One region of the Amycolatopsis sp. SID8362 genome, then DNA from elsewhere that is predicted to be linked to it. Evidence: riboswitches for the same ligand, from Rfam matches in the RefSeq annotation. Region 1 holds a riboswitch; the other holds the start of a gene.
The links. Region 1 has a riboswitch for S-adenosylhomocysteine ahead of metH (methionine synthase). Riboswitches for the same ligand answer to the same signal wherever they lie in the genome.
Positions count from the first base shown of each region.

Region 1 (12,472 bases):
CGGGCGAAAAAGTCCCGATTCGGCAGGAATGGCGGCCGGTGTCGGCACCGGGGAGAGTGGTGGTTACCGGGACATCGCCCGAGCAGGCTGCGGTTGCTCGGGCGGAGCGTCCGGACTGGGGGCGCGGGGAGGGGGTTTCAACCGCCTGGGGGTGGGTTGAAACCCCCTTCCCGCCCGGGTTGTCAGCCGGGCGTGCAGGGCCGTCCGTTGAGCGAGATCGACGCGGGCTTGGTGTTGGCCGTGCCGGCGGTGCCGGTGAAGCCGAACTCGGCGCTGCCGCCCGCCGGGATCGTCTTGTTCCAGCCCGAGTCCACCGCCGACACCGCCGTGCCGGTCTGGGTGACCGTCGCGTTCCACGCCTGCGTCACCCGCTGGCCGTCCGTGAACGTCCACGCCACCGTCCAGCCGGTCACCGCCGCGGTGCCCGTGTTGCCCACCTTGACCGAGGCCTGGAAGCCGCCCTGCCACTGGTTTGTGACCGCGTAGGCCGCCGTGCACGACCCCGACGGCACCGGTGTGGTCGTCGTCGTGGGTGGCGTCGTGGTCGTGGGCGGCGCGGACGTGGTGGTGGGCGTGGTCGTCGTCGGCGGGGGTTCGGTGCCTCCGGAGTCGCCCACGATCACGCCGCGCCCGTTCGTGCCGACGTAGACCCGGCCGTACACCCGCGGATCCCCGCTGAGCGCCGCCCCGATGTTGCCGTACTGGTGCTGGTCGTCGTTGATCCGCGTCCACGACCCGCCCGCGTCGTCCGACCGGAAGATCCCGCGCACCCCGCCGATCTTCGCGATCGTGTATAACGTCGCATACGTCCGGCCGGAGGCAGCCTTGCCGAACCCGATGTTGTCGGCTTCGGTGACCCCCGTCAGCTTCGTGAAGGACGCTCCGGAGTCGGTCGAGTGCCAGAGGCCGTACGTCGTGCCCGAGCCGCCGGCGAGCCAGACGTCCCCCGCCACCCCGGGCATCGCCTTGAAGTGCGCGGAGCCGCTGGGCAGGCCGGTGGCCGCGGTCGCGGTGAAGGTCGCGCCGCCGTCGGTGCTGACGTAGAACTTCCCGGCCGCGAAGCCGTAGAACCGCTTCGGGTCGACGCGGTCGGACTCGACCACCGCGCCGGCCGGGATGCCCGCGGACGCCGTCCAGGACGAGCCGAAGCCGACCGAGTAGCTCACCGGGGTGCCGTCCGGGCTCCAGACGAACCGGCTGCCGTCGGCGGCCGCGGCGACCGTGCCGCCGCTCGCGCCGCCGGACGGCTCCGCGCCCTGGAACCAGTTCTTGCCGCCGTCGGTGGAGAACGCGATCCGGTTGTCGTTCGGCCGGGCGCTGCGGTCGAGAGTGCCGGCCCGGACGATCGTCGCCGGGTTCAGCTCCGCGTAGTCCAGGCTGGTGGTCGTGGTGAAGACCGGCTGGGTGTACATCGTGGCCGGGACGGCGTCGAGGCTGTCGTGCCGGAACCCGCCGATGTCGCCGAGGCCGGACAGCAGGGGCGCGCCCGACGGCGGGCTGATCAGGTCGAGCACCGCGGTCTCTTCGAGGCCGCCGACGACCGGCTTGAGCGTGATCTTCCCGCCGCTGTCCCACTTCGTGAGGTCGGACGTCCCGTAGATCGTCGCGCCGGTGCCGTAGAGGAAGTGGTTCGAGTCGAAGGGGTCGATCTCCGCGGACTCGGTCATCCAGCCGAGCTTCGGCGACGGCACCGGGGGAGCGGCCTGGACGCCGAAGGTCAGCCACGGCACCGAGGAGATGTCCTGGGTGTAGCGCAGCGACCGGTCGGGGTAGCTCGTGAAGTCCCAGATCCGCGTCCAGGTGGCGCCGCCGTCGGTGCTGCGGAAGAAGATCACGTCCGGCCACCACGAGACCTGCGTGGCGACCATGAGCGTGTTCGGGTGCTGCCGGTCGATCGTCAGGCCGCTGTAGCCGAAGTAGTCGTCGGTGCTGTCGGACGGGATCGGGCTGATCCGCGTCCACGCGCCGGTCTTCGTGGCGTACTTCCAGACGTCGCCCTTCGCGCCGTCGTACGGGCCGCCGGTGTCGCTGGTCGCGAGGTAGAGGTAGCCGCCGACCGGGTCGAGGACGCCCTTGTGCGCCAGGTACCCGGTGGGCTGGCCGGCCAGCCGGGCCCACGTCGTGCCGCCGTCGGTGCTGCGGTAGACGGTGTTCTGCTTGTCCGCGACGCCGACGTAGATCGTCTGCGTGGTGTTTCCCCGCGTGCCGGTCGTGGGGTCGAACGTCACCCAGGTGACGCCTTCGTTGTCGCTGGAGTAGCCCGACGGGTCGCTCGGGTCGGGGGCGTAGGTGCCCGGGTTCGGGAAGCTGGTCACCTTCGCCCAGGTGACGCCGGAGTCGGTGCTGCGCCAGAGCCCGTTGCCGCTGGGCGCGCCGAGGTAGAGGACGCTGTCGCGGTTCGGGTCGATCGCGAGCCGCTCGCCCATGCCGCGCCCGGGCATGTTGCCGCCCAGCTTGAAGGGCAGCGCGGCCGCCTGCCACGTGGCGCCGCGGTCGGCCGAGCGCAGGATCGCGCCGTTGTTCGGGTCCCAGCTGTTGGTGTACATCCCGGCCGCGACGTAGACGCGGTTCGGGTCGACGGCGTCGGTGGCGAGGCTGACGACGCCGTTGTGGCCCCAGCCGGTCCAGCCGACCGAGTCGAGCAGCGGGAGCCAGCGGCCGGTCGAGGCGTTCCACCGGTATGCGCCGCCGATGTCGGTGCGGGCGTAGACGAGCCCGGGTTCGGTCTGGTTGAAGACGATGCCCGGGACGAACCCGCCGCCGCCGATCTCGGCGTTGCGCCAGGTGTAGGACGCCGGTGCGGCGGGCGCGGCCGGCGCACCGGCGGTGATCGCGACGGCGGTGGGCAGGAGGAGGGCGAGCGCGGCCGCGAGGAGCCGGCGAACCCTGGGTGTGCTGGGGAAAAGCGGTCGTCTCACGTCGGCCTCCACAACTCTGGGAGCGCTTCCAGAGGGACGGTAAACGAGTCTTCGGAACGTTGTAAAGCGTTCGATGATTTCGTCAACCGGCACTGTCCACTTTGGATTCGGAGCCACTTGGATGGTGTCACATATGTGAACATCGATCAGGTGACTGAATTGTTATCGCGCGCGGCCTTGTCCGGGTTTTTCCGGCGTGTGAGTGTGGTGCCCGCTGGACTGGACCTACGAAAGAGGCGACCCGGCAATGACGCAGACAGCCCCGGCGCGGCACATCAACCGGACCACCTTGTACTTCTTCGGTGCGCTCGGCGGCATCCTCTTCGGTTACGACCTCGGCGTGATCTCCGGGGTGCTCCCGTTCATCGGGAAACTGTGGGCGCTGACCAGCTGGGACAAGGGCGTGATCACCGCCAGCCTGTCGGTCGGCGCGATCGTCGGCGCGCTGTTCTCCAGCCGCACCAACGAAGCGCTCGGCCGGCGCCGCACGATCATGGTCGCCGCGGCGATCGTCATCGTGGGCACGCTGGCGGCGGCGTTCTCGCCGACGTTCACGCTGCTCGTGCTTTCCCGCTTGGTCATCGGGCTGGGCATCGGGCTTTCGTCGTCGACGGTTCCTACGTACCTGTCCGAATTGGCGCCGGCGCGGCTGCGCGGCGCGATGGGCGCGCTGAACCAGATCTTCATCGTCTCCGGCATCCTGATCGCGTTCCTGGTGAGCTACTGGCTCGGCCCGGTTTCGGCGTGGCGCTGGATGTTCGCCGGCGCGATCGTGCCCGCGGCGATCCTGCTCGTGGGGCTGGTGTTCCTGCCCGAAACCCCGCGCTGGCTGGTCAAGAACGGCCGCGAGGAGGAGGCCCGGCGGGTGCTGGCCAGCGCCCACGGCAACACGGTGAACCTCGACGAGGAGATCTCGACCATCCGCGACGTCATCCGGATGGACACCGAGGAGAAGCCGCGGTTCCGCGACCTGTTCGCCGGCTGGGTGCGGCCGATGCTGTTCGTGGCCGTGCTGCTCGCGGTCGGCCAGCAGTTCAGCGGCGTCAACGCGATCAACGCGTACTTCCCGACGATGCTGATCGGGCTCGGCTTCGCCACGCAGGCCGCACTGCTGTCCGGCGTGCTGCTCGGCGTCACGAAGTTCCTGTTCACCGCGTGGGTCGTGTTCGTGGTGGACCGCTGGGGCCGCAAGCCGCTGCTGCTCATCGGCAACGTGATCATGGTGCTGACGCTCGCCGCGGCGGGCCTGATCGTGCTCAACGTCCACGACACCGGCCTGCGCGGCATCCTGATGCTGGTGATGATGGTGCTCTACCTGGTCGGCTACGAACTCGGCTGGGGCGCGGTCGTCTGGGTGATGATGTCCGAAGTCTTCCCCCTCAAGGTCCGCGCGGCGGGCATGGGCGTGAGCAGCGTCGTCCTCTGGGCGGCGACGGGCATCGTGAGCGCGGTGTTCCCGATCATCTCCGACCCGAAGTCCCTCGGCATCGGCGGCTCGATGTTCCTGTTCGCGGGCATCAACGTGGTGCTGTTCGGCCTCACGAAGTGGCTGGTCCCGGAGACGAAGGGCCGCACGCTGGAGCAGATCGAGCTCGACCTGCGGGCGCGGCAGGGGGTCGGCGCGAAGGGCTGACGTGTAGTGAATGACTCATTCATGTCGTCCGACGACAGGAATGAGTCATTCACTACGTCCGGGCGCAGGCCTCGGCAAAGTCGGGCAGCACGGCCGATCCGCCCAGCCGCGATGTCATGAAAGGGTCATTCACCTCACCAGACGACATGAATGACCCTTTCATGACATCCCCGCGACGCCGGGCAGGCCACGAGGCCAGCCTGCGGCCGGTCACCCGCTCGCCGGCGCGACTCTGCCGGAACCCTGACGTCCGGGCGCGCTCAGCCCACCGGCGCGGCCAGGCCCAGCTTGCCGGCGAGCCGGCCGACCCACGCTTCCACTTCCTCCGGCGCCCGGTCCGGCAGCCCGAAGATCGTCTCGCTCACCCCGAGCGCGTCCAAGTGCGCCAGCCGTTCCGGATCAGGACGCTCGCCGAGCGCGCAGATCCGCGGTGCTCCCGCGCGGCCCTCCGCAGCCCAGATCTCCTTCAGCAGCGCCACGTGCCCGTCCAGGTCGGTGTCCGCCGGCGTCGTGATCCAGCCGTCGGCGTGGCGGGCGATCCAGCGGAACGTCTTCTCCGTCGGGCCCGCGCCGAGCAGCACCGGGATGTGCGCCTGGACCGGCTTCGGCCACGCCCAGCTCGGCCCGAACGACACGAACTCCCCGTCGTAGGCCGCTTCTTCCTCCGTCCACAGTGCACTCATCGCCTCGAGGTACTCCCGCAGCGCGGTGCGGCGGCGGTTGCCGGGCACGCCGTGGTCGTTCAGCTCGTCGACGTTCCAGCCGAAGCCGGTGCCGAGCGTGACGCGGCCGCCGGAGAGGTGGTCGAGGCTCGCGATCGTCTTGGCCAGGGTGATCGGGTCGCTCTCCACCGGCAGGGCGACCGCCGTGGACAGCCTGATCCGCGACGTCACCGCGGCCGCCGTCGCCAGCGCGACCCACGGGTCGAGGGTGCGGCTGTAGCGGTCGTCGGGCAGGGACGCGTCGCCGGTGCGCGGGTGCGGCGACTCCCGCTTCACCGGGATGTGCGTGTGCTCGGGCACGTAGAAGGTGGCGAACCCGGCGGCCTCCGCGACGCGCGCGGCGGCTGCCGGGGTGATGCCCCGGTCGCTGGTGAACAGCACGATTCCGTAGTCCACGGCGTGAGCGTATTAGAACGTGTTTCAGTTTTCAAGGCAGGCCGGGTGCTGCGGAGGGTCGTTGGTCGAGTACCCTTGGTGACCCTGTCCAGCGCCGGTCGAGCCGCGCTGGACGTGGTGCGGGTGGGCAGGCGGGGAGCAGAGCGGCGGGGCGGATCACCGGCACGGTGGAGGGGCCCGCGACGACCGGGGAGGCAACGTGTCAATCCTTTGTGGACGGAGAGCGTCCCAGTCCGTGGAATCCGGGGCGGGGCGGGATGGCGTGCGCGGCCCGGGATCCGATACCGTGGACCACAGGCCGAGAGGCGCTGCAACGGACCACCGGGTCCGCCACGCTCGGCCGGGATTGACCAACCAAGGGCGCCTCCCGACCAAGGGAGGCTGCCGGTGAACACCCCGCGAGAGTCCGAGGCGCGCCTGCGCGAGCTGTTCGACCAGCGGGTGGCGGTGCTGGACGGCGCCTGGGGCACCATGCTGCAGGGTGCCGGGCTGACCCCCGCCGACTACCGCGGTGACCGCTTCGGCGAGCACACCCACGACGTCACCGGCGACCCCGACCTGCTCAACCTCACCCGCCCGGACGTCATCCTCGACGTCCACCGCCAGTACCTGGCCGCGGGCGCCGACATCACCACGACGAACACCTTCACCGCCACCAGCATCGGCCAGGCCGACTACGGGCTGCAGTCCCACGTCCACGAGATGAACGTCCGCGGCGCGCAGCTCGCCCGCCAGGCCGCCGACGAGTTCGGCGGCCGGTTCGTCGCCGGCTCGATCGGCCCGCTCAACGTCACGCTCAGCCTGTCGCCGAAGGTCGACGACCCGGCGTACCGCGCGGTGACGTTCGAGCAGGTCAAGGCGTCGTACGCGGAGCAGATCGCCGGGCTCGCCGAGGGCGGCGTCGACCTGCTGCTGATCGAGACGATCTTCGACACCCTGAACTGCAAGGCCGCGATCGCCGCCGCCCGCGAGGTGGCGCCGGACCTGCCGCTGTGGATCTCGGTGACCATCGTCGACCTCAGCGGCCGGACGCTCTCGGGCCAGACCGTCGAGGCGTTCTGGAGTTCGATCGAGCACGCGAAACCGCTGGTCGTGGGCGTGAACTGCTCGCTGGGCGCCGAGGAGATGCGCCCGCACGTCGAGGAGCTCGCCCGGATCGCCGACGCCTACGTCGCCTGCCACCCCAACGCCGGGCTGCCGAACGCCTTCGGCGGCTACGACGAGACGCCGGAGCAGACCGCCGGGCTGATCGGCGGGTTCGCCCGCGACGGCCTGGTCAACCTGGTCGGCGGCTGCTGCGGCACCAGCCCGGCGCACATCGCGAAGATCGCCGAAGCCGCGAAGGGCGTCACGCCGCGAGAGGTGCCCGCACCGCGTACGCACACCCGGTTCAGCGGGCTCGAGCCCTTCGGCATCGGCCCCGACACCGGGTTTGTGATGATCGGCGAGCGCACGAACGTCACCGGCTCCAAGCGGTTCCGCCGGCTCATCGAGTCCGACGACCACCAGGCCGCCGTGGACGTCGCGCTGGAGCAGGTCCGCGGCGGCGCCAACCTGCTCGACGTCAACATGGACGCCGACCTGCTCGACTCCGAGCAGGCGATGACCACGTTCCTCAACCTGATCGCCACCGAGCCCGAGGTGGCCCGGATCCCGGTGATGGTCGACAGCTCCAAGTGGAGCGTGCTCGAAGCCGGCCTGCGCTGCCTGCAGGGCAAGGGCGTGGTCAACTCGATCAGCCTCAAGGAGGGCGAGGAGCCCTTCCTGGCCCAGGCGCGCACGATCCGCGACTACGGCGCCGGCGTCGTCGTGATGGCCTTCGACGAGCAGGGGCAGGCCGACACCGCCGACCGCAAGGTCGAGATCTGCGGCCGGGCCTACGACCTGCTCACGCAGAAGGCGGGCTTCGCAGGCGAGGACATCATCTTCGACCCGAACGTCCTCGCGGTCGCCACCGGCATCGCCGAGCACAACGGCTACGCCAAGGCGTTCATCGACGCGCTGCCCCGGATCAAGGAACGCTGTCCCGGCGTCCACATCAGCGGCGGCATCTCGAACCTGTCGTTCTCCTTCCGCGGCAACGACGTCGTCCGCGAGGCGATGCACTCGGCGTTCCTGTTCCACGCCGTGCAGGTCGGCCTGGACATGGGCATCGTCAACGCCGGCCAGCTCGCGGTCTACCAGGACATCCCGAAGGACCTCCTCGAACTGGTCGAGGACGTGCTCTTCGACCGCCGCGAGGACGCGACCGACCGGCTGGTGGCGTTCGCCGAGAACGTCAAGGGCAGCGGCACCAAGCGCGTCGTCGACCTGTCCTGGCGCGAAGGTCCGGTCGAGGAGCGGCTGTCCCACGCGCTGGTGCACGGCATCGTCGACTTCATCGAGGAAGACACCGAAGAAGCGCGGCAGCAGCTGGCGCGGCCCCTCGACGTCATCGAGGGCCCGCTGATGGACGGCATGAAGATCGTCGGCGACCTGTTCGGCTCCGGCAAGATGTTCCTGCCGCAGGTGGTCAAGAGCGCGCGCGTGATGAAGCGGTCCGTCGCCTACCTGGAGCCGTTCATGGAGGCGGAGAAGGAGAAGGCGCGCCAGGAGGGCAGGCTCGCGTCGAGCGGCGGCCAGGGCAAGATCGTGCTCGCCACGGTGAAGGGCGACGTCCACGACATCGGCAAGAACATCGTCGGGGTCGTGCTGGGCTGCAACAACTACGAGGTGATCGACCTCGGCGTGATGGTGCCGGCCGGCAAGATCCTCGACACCGCGGTCACCGAAGGCGCCGACGCTGTCGGGTTGTCCGGGCTGATCACGCCGTCGCTCGACGAGATGGTCGCCGTCGCCACCGAAATGCAGCGGCGCGGGCTGAAGCTGCCGCTGCTGATCGGCGGCGCCACGACGTCGCGGCAGCACACGGCGGTCAAGATCGCCCCGGCCTACGACAACACGACGGTGCACGTGCTCGACGCCTCCCGCGTGGTCGGCGTGGTGTCGGACCTGCTCGACCCCGACCGCTCGATCGCGCTGGCCGAGAAGAACCGGGCCGACCAGGAGGTGCTGCGCGAGCAGCACGCGAGCAAGCAGCGCCGCCCGATGCTCACCCTCGAACAGGCGCGCGCGAACCCGGAGCAGGTGTCGTTCGACGAACTGCCCACCCCGGCGTTCACCGGCCTGCGCGTGGTCGAGCCGAGCATCCCCGAGCTGCGCGAGATGGTCGACTGGCAGTTCCTGTTCCTGGCCTGGGAGCTCAAGGGCAAGTACCCGGCCATCGTGGAGCAGCCGGTCGCCCGCGAGCTGTTCGACGACGCGAACGCGCTGCTCGACCAGATCGTCGCCGACGGCAGCTTCACCGCGAAGGGCGCGTACGCGTTCTGGCCGGCGCACAGCGAAGGCGACGACATCGTCCTCGACGGCGAATATTCCCACGTCGGGTTCCCGATGCTGCGCCAGCAGACGTCGAAGCCGGCCGACCGCGCGAACCGCTGCCTGGCCGACTACATCGCCCCGGCCGGTGACCACCTGGGCGGTTTCGCGGTGGCCATCCACGGCGCCGAGGACCTGGCCGCGCGGTTCGAGGCCGAGCACGACGACTACAAGGCGATCATGGTCAAGGCGCTGGCCGACCGGCTCGCCGAGGCCTTCGCCGAGTACATCCACCTCAAGGCCCGCCGCGACTGGTTCGAGCCCGACGCCGAGCCGCTGCTGGAAGACCTGCACGCGGAGCGGTTCCGCGGCATCCGCCCGGCGCTGGGCTACCCGGCCAGCCCGGACCACAGCCAGAAGCGCGAGCTGTTCGAGCTGCTGGAAGCGGACGGGCTGGGCATGGCGCTGACCGAGTCGTACGCGATGACTCCGGCGGCGAGCGTGTCCGGGCTGATCTTCGCCCACCCGGACTCCCGCTACTTCACCGTCGGACGGCTCGGCCGCGACCAGATCGAGGACTACGCGCGCCGCAAGGGCGTCGAAGTGGCCGAGGTCGAGCAGTGGCTGCGCCCGAACCTCGCCTACGAGCCCGGGGCGTAGTCCTTCAGCTCGATGTCCGTGGCGAACTTGTCGGTCGCCTTGAGCATCAGGCCGAGCAGGAAGCGGGACTTGAACGTCCAGTCCCGCAGCTTGATCCGCAGCGGTGACGGCGGCGCGAGGAACGGGCCCGCGCTGCCGCGCTGCGAGATCTTGGCGTAGCCGCGGAACAGCTCTTCGTAGCGGGCGAAGGCGATTTCGTGGTCGCCGCCGGCGGCGAGGAGCTCCCCAGCGAGGACGTACGCGCCGACGATCGCCAGGCCGGTCCCGAAGCCGCCGAGGGTGTTGCCGTAGGCGGCGTCGCCGAGGAGCACGACGCGGCCGCGCGAGTAGTGGTCGATCTTGACGCGGCTGAGGGTGTCCAGGTAGAACTCGCGGGCCTCGGGGACCTTCGCCATCAGCTCGGGCACCCGCCAGCCGGCGCCCCGGTAGGCGTCGGCCAGCAGTTTCCGCTGCTGCGCGGTGTCCGTGCGGTCGTAGTCCAGCTCCGGCGAGGCGAAGACGAAGAAGGCCGACGCCTTCGGCCCGCCGACGGCGGTCATCCGGCCGGGCTCGTTGTACATCACCGCTTCGCCGTCGGCGACGTCCTCGCCGAGCTCGGCCAGCGCGTAGTGGTACCCGAGGTACTGGACGTAGTCGCGTTCCGGGCCGAACGCCAGCCGCCGGACGTTCGAGTGGATCCCGTCCGCGCCGACCACCAGGTCGAACCGGCGCGGCGTGGCGGTGGCGAAGGTGACGTCGACGCCGCCGTCGGTTTCGGTCAGCGACGTGATGGTGTCGCCGAAGAGGTATTCGCATCCGGAATGCGCGTAAAGGATTTCCGCCAGGTCGCCGCGGCGGATTTCGATCTCGCCGCCGGTGAATTCACCGGGGATGACCGCCTGCGGCTTTCCGGTGGCGTCGATGATCGTCTGGTCCTGCCCGCCGGTCTGGTGCGCGAGGACGTCGCCGAGGATGCCCATGCGCTCGAGCACGGTCCGGTGCGTGGCGCCCTTGAAGTCGACGGCCTGCCCGCCGGGCCGCACCGACGGCGCGCGTTCGACGACGGTGACGGTGCAGCCGTAGCGGGTCAGCCAGTGGGCGAGGGCGGGGCCGGCGATGCTGGCGCCGGAGATCAGGACGGTGAGGTTCTTCATGCCGCCGAGCTTCGCCAGGGGCGCTGACCGGCCCCTGACGAAGCGCTGACGGCTACTCGGCGGCGCCGGTCAGCAACGACTGGTACCAGGCGTCGTACGGGTGGTTGGTCGCCGGGTAGTTCGCGAGCGGGTTCGTCGCCTCGCCGGCCGAGTCGAAGTCCCAGCCGCGGACCAGCTTGCCCGACTGCCGGGCCGAAGTGATGAAGGCCGACTCCGTCGCGGGAGCGCCGTAGAACAGCGCGCCCTGCTGCAGCTCCGCGCTGTCACCCTTCTGGAACTCGTCGAACGCGACCTGCCGGTAGCGGATCCGGTCGCCGGCGACGCTCGCGGTGTCCGCGCGCAGCGTGTTCGACGGCGTCGGGCCGTCGGCGCCGGTCCACACCTTCACCCGCCGCGTGCCGTTGACGGCGGTGTCCTTGGCCAAGCGCGCGTCGGACGTCTTGGCGTTGCCGGTCCAGGAGACGGTGGCGGCCGACAGCGTGCCGGTCCACGTCCAGTTCTGGCTGCTGCTCTGGCTCTGGTGGATCTCCCGCAGGTGCGTGGCGTCGGTGAACGCGACCGTCGGCTGCACGCCGTTGTCGTACTGGTGGGACGCCTGCCAGGTGATCTCGCCGTCCGCGCCGAGCTTGCCGACGTGGTACCAGAGCGTGGTCGCGCTCTGCGACTGGTGGACTTCGACGAGGTCGCCGTTGTCGTTGAGCGCGACGGCCGGGGTCTGCCCGCTGTCGTACTTCCCGTGCCGCAGCCAGGTGACGCGGCCGTCGGCGCCGTAGGTCCCGGTCCAGTACCAGAGCGCACCGCCGCCGGAGTCGTGCACCTCGACGATCTGGCCGCGCCCGTTGAGCGCGACGGCCGGGTGGTAGCCGACGTCCCGCTTGTACTCCGCGCGGCTGCCGGCGTGCCCGGACAGCAGCGGCAGCACGCGCCCGCGGAGCGAGTCGACGTCCGGCTGCCCGGCCGGGTAGTCCTGGGCGCGCAGCAGGCGGCCGCCGAACACCGACTCGAGCTCCTGGTTGACGGCGGTGAGGTTGCCGGCCGCGAACGAGGGGTTGTCGGTGAGGTCGTCCTTGAGGTCGAGCATGACGACGATCGGCGCGGCGGCCGGGTGCTGCGCCGACCACGTGTTCACCGTGGTCAGCCAGTCGCGGAGGTTGTTCGAGGCCGGGTTGCCGCCGCTGTGGTCGACGAGGTTGCCGGGGGAGTCGTGGCCGACGCCGTAGTCGTGGGCGATCGCGTAGCCGTTGTCGTGGACGTCGAGCTCGATGAACCGGACGCCGTGGTCGAGCTGGTAGGCGATCGAGTTCTTGGCGCCGTCGACGTTGCCCGAATAGCTGTTGTGCGTCGCCCGGAACACCGACGCGGTGAACGGTGGGCTCGCGGCGTCGGCCGTGCCGGTCAGCAGCGCGGAGGCGGTGAGCGCGGCGACGGCCAGTGCGGGCAGGCGGGTCATCCTCGGGTCCTCACTTCGGGGAACGGGGTGAGCCCATCCTGGCGTCCCCGCGAGGAGTTGTCTTGAATTCCGCGAAAACGGTTGATCACGGTGCTGGGAGAATAACCGGGAAATGCTCACGGAATACCAGATCAACTGTCCGTTGTGTCGCATTTGTCGAGCCGCCTGGCGAATTATGCCAAATCGCTGCGCGGATTCGGTAC
Region 1 is NZ_JAAGNB010000097.1:10,392-22,863, forward strand. Features, by position in the region: gene G3I65_RS03375 (cellulose binding domain-containing protein) at 183-2,918, opposite strand; gene G3I65_RS03380 (sugar porter family MFS transporter) at 3,166-4,551, shown strand; gene G3I65_RS03385 (TIGR03619 family F420-dependent LLM class oxidoreductase) at 4,812-5,669, opposite strand; S-adenosyl-L-homocysteine riboswitch at 5,964-6,042, shown strand; gene metH (methionine synthase) at 6,057-9,686, shown strand; gene G3I65_RS03395 (FAD-dependent monooxygenase) at 9,668-10,819, opposite strand; gene G3I65_RS03400 (hypothetical protein) at 10,872-12,269, opposite strand.

Region 2 (6,217 bases), on a different contig from region 1:
CCAAGCACGAGATCGCCAGCATCATGAGCGTCGGCCTGTGGTTCGAGATCGTCCTCATGCAGCTGCTCGCCCGGTACGTCTTCGACCTCGACGCGCGCACCGAGCACGCGCAGTACGCGATGACCGAGATCGGCGACGAGACGCGGCACTCGGTGATGTTCGCCCGCACCGCCGAGCGGCTCGGCGTCCCGCGCTACGGCGTCCCGAAGGTCGTGCACCGCGCCGCCAAGGTGTTCGGCGCGACGGCGGCCGGCCCGTCGATGTTCGCCAGCGTGCTGGTCGCCGAGGAGACCACCGACCGGCTGCAGCGCTCGATGATGGACGACGACGGCATCCAGCCGCTGATCCGGTCGGTCAACCGCATCCACGTCGTCGAGGAGGCCCGGCACGTCCGGTTCGCCAAGGAAGAGGTGCTGCGGGAGACGCCGAAGCTGTCGAAGGCGGCGTTGCAGCGGCACCGCGTGCGGACCGCGCTGGTCGCGTTCGGCGTCATCGACAGCATGGTCGACCCGCGGATCTACCGCAGCGTCGGGATCGACCCGCGCGAGGGCCGGGCCGCGGCGCTGGCGAACCCGCACTTCCACGAGACGCGCCGCTGGATGGCCGAGAAGATCGTGCCGTTCCTGCGCGAGGCGGGGCTGATCGGCGGCCGCTCGGAGGGTATCTGGCGGCGCGCGCACCTCGTCTGAGGGCTCCCCCCGCGTAATTCCGCTCGCCCCGGGGTGCCCGGTTCCGCCAGGATGCCCGGATGACGACGAAAGTCCGGCCGGCCGACGCCGGCGACGAAGCCGTGCTCGCCAAGATCGACGAGCGCACGTGGGACTCCACCGTGTCCCCCGCTCCCCCGCCGCCGCCCGGCACGCCGTTCTTCGACGAGGGCGCGCGGCCGGAGAACTTCCTCGTCGCCGAGCACGACGGCGGGGTCGCCGGGTACGTCCGGCTCAGCGAGGGGTTCGGCATCCCGGCCCACGCGCACGTGCTGGTGCTCGGCGGGCTCGCCGTCGATCCCGACCGCCAGGGTCTGGGCATCGCGGGGCGGCTGGTGGACGCGGCCGTGGCGGAGGCGCGCCGGCGCGGGGCCCGCAAGCTGACGCTGCGCGTGCTGGGTCACAACGCCGCCGCCCGCCGGGTCTACGAGCGGTCCGGGTTCACCGTGGAAGGCGTGCTGCGCGGGGAATTCCGCGTCGACGGCACCGACGTCGACGACGTTCTCATGGCCCGGACGCTCGCTTGACAGCTTCGCGGCGGCTTTGCCATCCTGGATCCGGGCCGAGAGGCGCTGCGACGGAACTCCTTTCCGCCACGCTCGGCCCGCGACACGCATCCAAGGGCGCCTCCCGCGAGGGAGGTGCCTTTTTTGTTGCTGTGCCTCAGTTCCTCCCGAGCGTTCCGCAACCAGCCGTCAGGAAAGAGCTCGAGGAATGAGTGACAAACTCGCACGCCGCAACGGTCTCGACTTCGCCGTCGCCGACCTTTCCCTCGCCGACGCCGGCCGCACCCAGCTGCGGCTGGCCGAGCACGAGATGCCCGGCCTGATGGCGATCCGCCGCGAGTACGCCGCCAGCCAGCCGCTCAAGGGCGCGCGCATCGCCGGGTCGCTGCACATGACCGTGCAGACCGCCGTGCTGATCGAGACACTGGTCGCGCTCGGCGCCGAGGTGCGCTGGGTGTCCTGCAACATCTTCTCCACCCAGGACGAGGCCGCCGCGGCGGTCGTCGTCGGCCCCGAGGGCACCGTCGACGCGCCGTCGGGCACCCCCGTGTTCGCCTGGAAGGGCGAGACGCTCGAAGAGTACTGGTGGTGCACCGACCAGCTCTTCGCCTTCGCCGGCGGCAAGACCCCGAACATGATCCTCGACGACGGCGGCGACGCCACCCTGCTGGTGCACAAGGGCGTCGAGTTCGAGGCCGCGGGCGCCGTCCCGCAACCGTCCGAAGAGGACCCCGAGGAGTACCGGATCATCCTCGACACCCTCCGCGCGAGCGTGGCCGCCGACGGCGACCGCTTCACCCGGATGGCCAAGGAGATCCGCGGGGTCACCGAGGAGACGACCAACGGCGTCAAGCGGCTCTACAAGCTCGCCAAGGACGGCGAGCTGCTCTTCCCCGCCATGAACGTCAACGACTCCGTCACGAAGTCCAAGTTCGACAACAAGTACGGCATCCGGCACTCCCTTGTGGACGGCCTGAACCGGGCCACCGACGTGATGATCGGCGGCAAGCGCGTCGTCGTCTGCGGCTACGGCGACGTCGGCAAGGGCGCGGTCGAGGCGCTGCGCGGCCAGGGTGCCCGGGTCGCGGTCACCGAGATCGACCCGATCTGCGCGCTCCAGGCGTCGATGGACGGGCTCGACGTCGTCGAGCTCGACGACGTGGTCGCGACCGGGGACATCTTCATCACCACCACCGGCAACTTCGGCATCATCTCCGCCGAGCAGATGGGCCGGATGAAGCACAACGCGATCGTCGCCAACGTCGGGCACTTCGACAACGAGATCGACATGGCCGGGCTGGCGAAGCTGCCGGGCATCGTGAAGAAGGAGATCAAGCCGCAGGTGCACGAGTGGGTGTTCCCGGACGGCCACTCGATCATCGTGCTCTCCGAAGGCCGCCTGATGAACCTCGGCAACGCGACCGGCCACCCGTCGTTCGTGATGTCGAACTCGTTCACCAACCAGGCGATCGCGCAGATCGAGCTGTTCACCAAGCCCGGCGAGTACGCCACCGACGTCCACCGGCTGCCGAAGCACCTCGACGAGAAGGTGGCCCGCCTGCACCTCGACGCGCTCGGGGTGAAACTCACCAAGCTCACGAAGCAGCAGGCGGACTACATCGGGGTCGACGTCGAAGGTCCGTACAAGCTCGATCACTACCGGTATTGATCCGAGATTGCTCCGTTTGACGCAGTTTGCGGCACCGGGAAAGTGGCCATCCTCCCCGTGACAGCGCATCCGCCCGGCCGGCATGCCGGACGGGTCCCATGCGAAGGAGTGTGTGTCAAAGTGATCGTTCTCGGTGTAATTCTCCTGATCATCGGGTTCATCGTGGGTATCCCGGTGCTTTACACCATCGGCATCATCCTCGCGGTGGCCGGCGTGGCACTGGCCATCCTGGGCGGCACCGGCCGCCGGATCGGTGGGCGTGCGCACTGGTACTGATTCCCGATCGGCCCGCGGCCTGGCGCGTCAGCAGCAATGCTGGCCGCGCCAGGCCGTTCGGCCTTCGTTCACCGCCACCGCGGCGATCGCGAGCGCGACCGCCGGGTCGGCCCACCACCACCCGAACAGGGCGTTGAGCAGCAACCCCGCCAGCAGCACCGCGGAAAGGCAAGTGCAGAGCAGAGTCTGCCGCGAATCCGCGACCGCGCTGGCCGACCCCAGCTCCCGCCCCGCGCGGCGCTGCGCCGCGGAAAGGGCGGGCATCACCGCGAGCGACACCGCCGCGAGCACGATTCCGGTCCGCGAGCTTTCCGGTGCGGTACCGCTGAAGAATGTACTGACGGCCTCGATCGTGACGTAAATCGCGAGCGCGAAAAACGACAGCGCGATCGCTTTCAGTGCCCGGCGTTCCCGGCTTTCCGGATCCGCACCGGAAAACTGCCAGGCGACCGCGACGGCGGAAGCGACTTCGATCACGGAATCGAGCCCGAAACCGATCAGCGCCCCCGAGGAAGCCGCGCTCCCCGCGGCCAGCGCGACGACCGCCTCGACGACGTTGTAGGTGATGGTCGTCGCCACGAGCAGCCGGACCCGGCGCACCAGCGCCGCGCGGCGGTCCGGCACCAGCACGGCCGGCGCGCAGCAGCCGTCCGAGCACGCCGGGCTCGTCATGCGGGCTCGCACTCGGCACGCGGTTCGACCGCCAGCACGACGTGGACGAGTTCCCGCAGCGCGCGGGCCAGGTGGGCGTCGGCGATCTCGTAGCGCACCTGACGGCCCTCGTAGCCGGCCACGACGAGCCCGCAGCCGCGCAGGCACGACAGGTGGTTCGAGACGTTCGACCGGCTCAGCCCCAGTTCGGCCGCCAGCCGCCCGGGGTAGGCGGGACCGTCGAGCAGCGCGGTCAGGATCCGGCAGCGGGTCGGATCGGACAGCGCGCGCCCGATCCGGGCGAGCGCCGCCTCTCGCGTCTCACACGTCACCATGCGATGAACTGTACAGCGTCGGCTGACATATCCACACTGGACACCGGGAAAAATAAAGGGTCCTCCGGCTCCGAGGGGGAGGGAGAGCCGAAGGACCCCGTTAGTGTTAGCACATCGCCAAGCCCGTGTACACGGCTGCATACACGATCGTGTTACCGCACTGACACCTTCCTTACGCCGCGAAGGCCTCCCCGCCGGGTGACGGGAAGGCCTTCGCGGATCCTGGCGGGAGGCTCAGGAAGCCTGGCGCAGCAACGATTTCTCCGGCGCGGCGGCGCACCCGCAGCCACCGAGGGCCGGACAGTCGACGATCAACGCGTGCCGTACGCGGTCGCCGTCCACACAGGCCGGATCGGTGCACTCGGCGAACCCGCCTTCCGGGTGCACCACCAGCGTGCCGTGGCAGTGGTCGATCCGCGCGTCACAAGAAGCGCACTCCATGACCCCTTGGTACCACCGGGAAGCGGCCGGGCCCGGGACCACGGCGGCGTGTCGGCAGGACCACCCGTCCGGGTCAGGCCGATTTCGGGGCCCGCTTCCGCGGCGCCGCCTTCTTTTTCGCCGGCTTGGCGTCCTCATCGGACGCCTCCGGAGCGGACGCCTCCGAAGTGGACGCACGCGACTTCTTCGCCGCATCGACGCTCGCCTGCAGCGCCGCCATCAGGTCGACGACGTCGGCCTTGGCGGTGACCGCCGCGGGCTTGGTCGTCTCCTCCCCCGCGACCTTGGCCTCGATCATCTCCTCGAGGGCCTCGCGGTAGTGGTCGTGGTACTTCTCCGGCTCGAACACCGGCTCGGCCAGCGAGTCGATCAGCGAGCCCGCCATCGACAGCTCCTGCGGGCGGATCTGCGGCGGGTCGTCGCGCAGGAACGGGAAGTCGGGTTCGCGGACCTCGTCCGGCCACAGCATCGTCGTCATCACCAGCACGTCGGCGTGCACCCGCAGCACCGCCATGCTCTCCCGCTGCCGCACCGCGACCTTGGCGATGGCCACCTGGCTCGACTTGTGCAGCGCGTCCCGCAGCACGACGTACGGCTTCACCGCGTTCTTCTGCGGCTCCAGGTAGTACGTCCGGTCGTACTGGATCGGGTCGATCGACTCCAGCGGCACGAACTCGAGCACGTCGATCGTGCGCTGCGTGGGCAGCGGCAGCTCGGCCATCTCGGCGTCGGTGATGACGACCATCTCGCCGTCGGGCAGCTCGTAGCCCTTGGCGATCTCCGGGTACGGGACCTCGGCGCCGTCGATCGTGCAGAACCGCTTGTACTGGATGCGGCCGCCGTCGGCCTCGTGCACCTGGCGGAGCGAGACGTTCTTGTTCTCGGTGGCCGCGTACAGCTGGATCGGGATGCTGACCAGCCCGAACGACACCGAGCCCTTCCACATCGCCCGCATGCCACGTACCTCCGAGGTCGCCTTCACGCTACGTGACCACCGTAGCCCGAATCGTCCCCCGGCGACAGTCCGATCTAGACCTCTGCCAGGTACTTCTCCCACTTGGCCGGGTCCATGAACCAGTGCTGGAAGTCGGTCGGGTCGGTGAACCCGTTGGCGAACCGCCGGGCCACGGCCGGGTTCTGCCCCGCCACGCCGAGGATCTGGAGCACGTGCGGGGGCGGCGGCAGGAGCAGCGCGTTCGTCCATTCGGTGACGTGCTTGGCGTACTCCCAGTAGCGCTCGAACGTGGCGTCCATCCACGCGGCGTCGAACGGCCGGTCGCCGCGCTCGAGGATCGCGTTCAGGTAGGTCGCCGCGCAGTGGCTCGCGTTGTTCGAGCCCTGCCCGGTGATCGGGTCGTTCGCCACGACGACGTCGGCCATGCCCAGCACCTTCGCCCCGCCCGGCAAGGTGCCGACCGGGTTGCGCACCACCGGCGTGTAGCCGCCGGCCAGCGCCGCCTTCCCGTCGGTGAGCTCCGCGTCGCGGCAGCGCTCGTACTCCCACGGCACGAACTGGCGCATCAGGTCGAGCAGGCGGGTGAAGTGCTCCGCCGCGGCCGGGTGGTCGTCGAAGCGGTCCAGCGGGCCGCCGGGGATCCCCTCGAAGAAGAGGATGTCGCAGTTCCCGCTCAG
Region 2 is NZ_JAAGNB010000069.1:14,162-20,378, forward strand. Features, by position in the region: gene G3I65_RS02700 (diiron oxygenase) at 1-689, shown strand, start outside; gene G3I65_RS02705 (GNAT family N-acetyltransferase) at 749-1,234, shown strand; S-adenosyl-L-homocysteine riboswitch at 1,266-1,343, shown strand; gene ahcY (adenosylhomocysteinase) at 1,422-2,882, shown strand; gene G3I65_RS56325 (hypothetical protein) at 3,003-3,158, shown strand; gene G3I65_RS02715 (cation transporter) at 3,186-3,830, opposite strand; gene G3I65_RS02720 (helix-turn-helix transcriptional regulator) at 3,827-4,144, opposite strand; gene G3I65_RS02725 (hypothetical protein) at 4,379-4,585, opposite strand; gene G3I65_RS02730 (Ku protein) at 4,659-5,540, opposite strand; gene G3I65_RS02735 (styrene monooxygenase/indole monooxygenase family protein) at 5,615-6,217, opposite strand, start outside.
Region 2: another riboswitch for S-adenosylhomocysteine. It lies ahead of ahcY (adenosylhomocysteinase); the one in region 1 lies ahead of metH (methionine synthase).